DNA from 2 places in the Mesorhizobium sp. B2-2-4 genome. Region 1 is predicted to be linked to the other one. Evidence: riboswitches for the same ligand, from Rfam matches in the RefSeq annotation. Region 1 holds a riboswitch; the other holds the start of a gene.

Region 1 (2,195 bases):
ACCGCGTATGCGGTTGATCGCGTCGACGATGTGCATCGGCCCATACATCCATCCGATCCGCGCCCCGCCAAGTCCGATCTTGGAGAAGGTGCGGGTCATGACCACGTTCTGAGAGCTGCCCGCGAGCTCGATGCCGGCCTCATAGTCGTTGCGCCTGACATATTCGGCATAGGCGGCATCGAGCACCAGAAGCACGTTCTTCGGCAGGCCGGCATGCAGGCGGCGCACCTCCTGGAACGGCACGTAAGTGCCGGTTGGATTGTTGGGATTGGCGAGGAACACGATCTTCGTACGTGGCGTGACAGCCGCCAGGATCGCATCGATGTCGGCGCGCTCCTGGGTCTCCTTGACCGCGACAGGCGTCGCACCCGCCGACTGGATGTAGATCTTGTAGACCATGAAGGCGTGTTCGGTGAATATGGCCTCGTCGCCGGGCGCGAGATAAGTCTGCGCCAGCAGGCCGAGGATCTCGTCGGAGCCGTTGGAACAGATGATGTTCTGTGCGTTCAGACCATGCACCTCGGCGATTGCTTCGCGCAGGCGCCGGGCGGTGCCGTCGGGATAGACGTCGAGCTTCGCGGCGACCTCGCGCGCGGCCTCGATTGCCTTCGGCGAGGGGCCGAGCGGGTTCTCGTTCGACGACAGCTTGTGGACCTTGTCCACCCCGGCGGGGGCCGAGCTCTTGCCCGGCACATAGGCCTGGATGTCCATGATGCCCGCGCGCGGGGTTGGACGTGCCTTGTCCGGGGTCTGGCTCATATCGCAAAATCCGTCGAGAACGCTTCCGTCCTGGAAGCCGCTGCGGAAATACAAGCCATGGCCGGCAATGTCGAGAGGTGGCAGTGGTGCCAGCAGGCGGCATTGACGGCGAGGCAGGTGAGTTCTAGAAGGGCAGCGACAGTTCCGTGGTGATTTGGCCGGTCGGCTTGCAGCCACGTTAAACAATTCGCTAAAGGGCCGTTTGCGCGACGTAACCGGCTTTGCGAAGGCAATGCCGGTTTTTTATTGTCCGCGGCCGGCCGGACGAACGCGTCGGCGGCGCGGAGATCGGCAGCGATTTCCGCAAGGCAAGGGTGCAGCAAGAGAGACGAGATGGCCGCTCAGCGCGCTGGCAGAACCAACAACGAGGCAGACCAACCGTCGAGTCCGGTCGTGCGCTTCGGCGCCGACAAGCCGCTCAAGCTCGACGCCGGCACGCTGCTGTCGCCGTTCCAGATCGCCTACCAGACCTACGGCACGCTGAATGACGCCCGTTCCAACGCCATTCTCGTATGCCACGCTTTGACCGGCGACCAGCATGTGGCCAGCACCAATCCAGTGACCGGCAAGCCGGGTTGGTGGGAAGTGCTGATCGGCCCCGGCAAGATCATCGACACCAACCGTTTCTTCGTCATCTGCTCAAACGTCATCGGCGGCTGCCTCGGTTCCACCGGCCCGGCATCCACCAATCCCGCCACCGGCAAGCCTTATGGGCTCGACCTTCCGGTCATCACCATCCGCGACATGGTGCGTGCCCAGCAGATGCTGATCGATCATTTCGGCATCGAAAAACTGTTTTGCGTGCTCGGCGGGTCGATGGGCGGCATGCAGGTGCTGCAATGGGCGTCGAGCTATCCGGAGCGTGTTTTCTCGGCGCTGCCGATCGCCACCGGCGCGCGGCATTCCTCGCAGAACATCGCTTTCCACGAGGTCGGCCGGCAGGCCGTGATGGCCGACCCCGAATGGCATGGCGGCAAGTATTTCGACCACGGCAAACGCCCGGAAAAGGGGCTCGCCGTGGCGCGCATGGCCGCCCACATCACCTACCTGTCGGAAGCAGCCTTGCACCGGAAGTTCGGCCGCAACCTGCAGGACCGCGAAGCGCTGACCTTCGGCTTCGACGCCGATTTCCAGATCGAGAGCTATCTGCGTCACCAGGGCATGACTTTCGTCGACCGCTTCGACGCCAATTCCTATCTCTATATGACGCGGTCCATGGACTATTTCGACCTCGCCGCCGACCACGGCGGCAGGCTGGCCGATGCTTTTGCCGGCACCAAGACCCGCTTCTGCCTGGTGTCGTTCACCTCGGATTGGCTGTTCCCGACCGAGGAGAGCCGCTCGATCGTCCATGCGCTGAATGCCGCCGGCGCGTCGGTGTCCTTCGTCGAGATCGAGACCGATCGCGGGCACGACGCCTTCCTGCTCGACGAGCC
Region 2 (2,195 bases), on a different contig from region 1:
TGCGTTGTCGTCGCCGGATGGGTGATCAGGCTTTTGGCGTCGCCGAGATTGTTCGAGATCAGGACGATGTCGAGCGCGTTCTGCAAGGCGAAGGCACCCTGCTTGCCGCCCTTGACGTCAAAGCAGATCAGGGTGGAGCCGCCCGACATCTGCTTCTTCACGATATCGGCCTGCGGATGGTCGGCGCGGCCGGGATAGATGACGCGGGCGATCTCCGGCTGCTCGGCCAGGAAATCGGCGATCTTGCCGGCGCTCTCCGTCTGCTGGTGCACGCGCAGCGGCAGCGTTTCCAGGCCCTTCAGCAGCGTCCAGGCATTGAACGGCGACAGGCTGGGGCCCGTATGGCGGAAATAATCCTGCAGGTTCTCGTCGATCCACTTCTTGTCCGACAGGATGACGCCGCCGAGACAGCGGCCCTGGCCATCGATGTGCTTGGTCGCAGAGTAGACCACGATATGCGCACCGAGCTGCAACGGCTTCTGCTGGAGCGGCGTGGCGAAGACATTGTCCACAACCAGCCGCGCGCCGATCGAATTGGCAAGCGAAGCGACGGCGGCGATGTCCACCACCTCAAGCGTCGGGTTGGTCGGGCTTTCCAGGAAAAACAGCTTGGTGTTGGGCCGAACCGCCTTTTCCCAATTGGCGATGTCGGTGCCGTCGACCAGCGTCGCCTCGATGCCGTAGCGCGGCGCCAGCGTCTCGACCACCCAGCGGCAGGAGCCGAACAGGGCGCGCGCCGCAACGATATGATCGCCGGCCTTGACGCTGCACAGGAGGGCTGCCGTCACCGCCGCCATGCCGGACGCGGTGGCGCGCGCGTCCTCGGCGCCTTCGAGCGCGCACATGCGCTTCTCGAACATGTCGACGGTCGGATTGGCGTAGCGCGAATAGATGAAGCCCGGTTCCTCGCCCTTGAAGCGGGCTTCGGCGGCTTGGGCCGTCTCATAGACATAGCCTTGGGTCAGGTATATCGCCTCGGAAGTCTCGCCGAAGCCGGAACGCAGGGTTCCGCCATGCACGAGTGCGGTCTGAGGCTTCCAGTTGCGCGTCTTGCTCGTCATCGTCCTATCCAAACACAAAAAAACCGGCCGCGAAAAAGTCGCAACCGGTCCATGCGGCCTTGCGGCCCGACGGTCCTTTAGCGACTTGTTTAACGTGGCTGCAAGCCGACCGGCCAAATCACCACGGGATAACGACCCTTTAGACCCGCGCCACGCTTGCGTCAATTGCCGGCTTCATTAAGAGATTTGTACCAGCAGAGCGGAGCCAGACTTTGCGGCAGACAGGAATTCTTCCCGATCAGGACATTGCGGCGCTGTTCCAGTCCGGCGCGCTGAAGTCGTCGCGTGCGCTCGACGCCGACCAGATCCAGCCGGCCAGCCTTGATCTGAGGCTCGGCGACAAGGCGTGGCGGGTGCGCGCGTCCTTCCTGCCGGGTCCCAACCACAAGGTCAGTGAAAAACTCGACCGGCTGAAGCTGCACGAGATCAGCCTGGCCGACGGCGCCGTTCTGGAAACCGGCTGCGTCTACATCGTGCCCCTGCTCGAAAGCCTGGCGCTGCCGGCGGAAATTTCGGCGTCCGCCAATCCCAAGAGCTCGACCGGGCGGCTCGATATCTTCACCCGCGTGATGACCGATCGCGGCCACGAGTTCGACAAGATCGCCGCCGGCTATCATGGTCCGCTCTATCTCGAAGTCAGCCCACGCACCTTCCCGATCGTCGTGCGCGCCGGCTCGCGCCTTTCGCAGATACGCTTCCGCACCGGCAATGCGCTGCTCTCGGAAGCAGAGTTGCATCAATTGCACCGGGCCGAAATGCTGGTCGCCACCGAACCGCCGAACATCTCCGGCGGCGGCATCGCATTGTCGATCGATCTCAACGGCGACAGTGACGGGCTGGTCGGCTATCGCGGCAAACACCATACCGGCCTCGTCGATGTCGACAAACGCGCGGCGCAGGAGATCGTCGACTTCTGGGAGCCGATCCACAAGAGCGGCGCCGGCGAGCTGGTGCTCGATCCGGACGAGTTCTACATCCTCGTCAGCCAGGAAGCGGTGCATGTGCCGCCGCTCTACGCGGCCGAAATGACGCCCTTCGATCCGCTGGTGGGCGAGTTCCGTGTCCACTATGCCGGCTTCTTCGATCCGGGTTTCGGCCATTCGGCGGCCGGCGGCACCGGCAGCCGCGCCGTGC

The links. A riboswitch is a leader RNA that binds a small molecule or an ion and turns the genes downstream of it on or off. The one in region 1 is predicted to bind S-adenosylmethionine.
Region 2: linked by a shared signal. The riboswitch ahead of FJ959_RS08560 (O-succinylhomoserine sulfhydrylase) and the one ahead of FJ959_RS28470 (homoserine O-acetyltransferase) in region 1 are both predicted to bind S-adenosylmethionine.

What each region holds. Positions count from the first base shown of each region.
Region 1 covers NZ_VFWB01000015.1:92,338-94,532, forward strand. Annotated here, with positions in the region: gene hisC (histidinol-phosphate transaminase) at 1-759, opposite strand, end outside; SAM riboswitch at 896-973, shown strand; gene FJ959_RS28470 (homoserine O-acetyltransferase) at 1,093-2,195, shown strand, end outside.
Region 2 covers NZ_VFWB01000003.1:79,500-81,694, reverse strand. Annotated here, with positions in the region: gene FJ959_RS08560 (O-succinylhomoserine sulfhydrylase) at 1-1,061, opposite strand, end outside; SAM riboswitch at 1,119-1,196, opposite strand; gene FJ959_RS08555 (2'-deoxycytidine 5'-triphosphate deaminase) at 1,274-2,195, shown strand, end outside.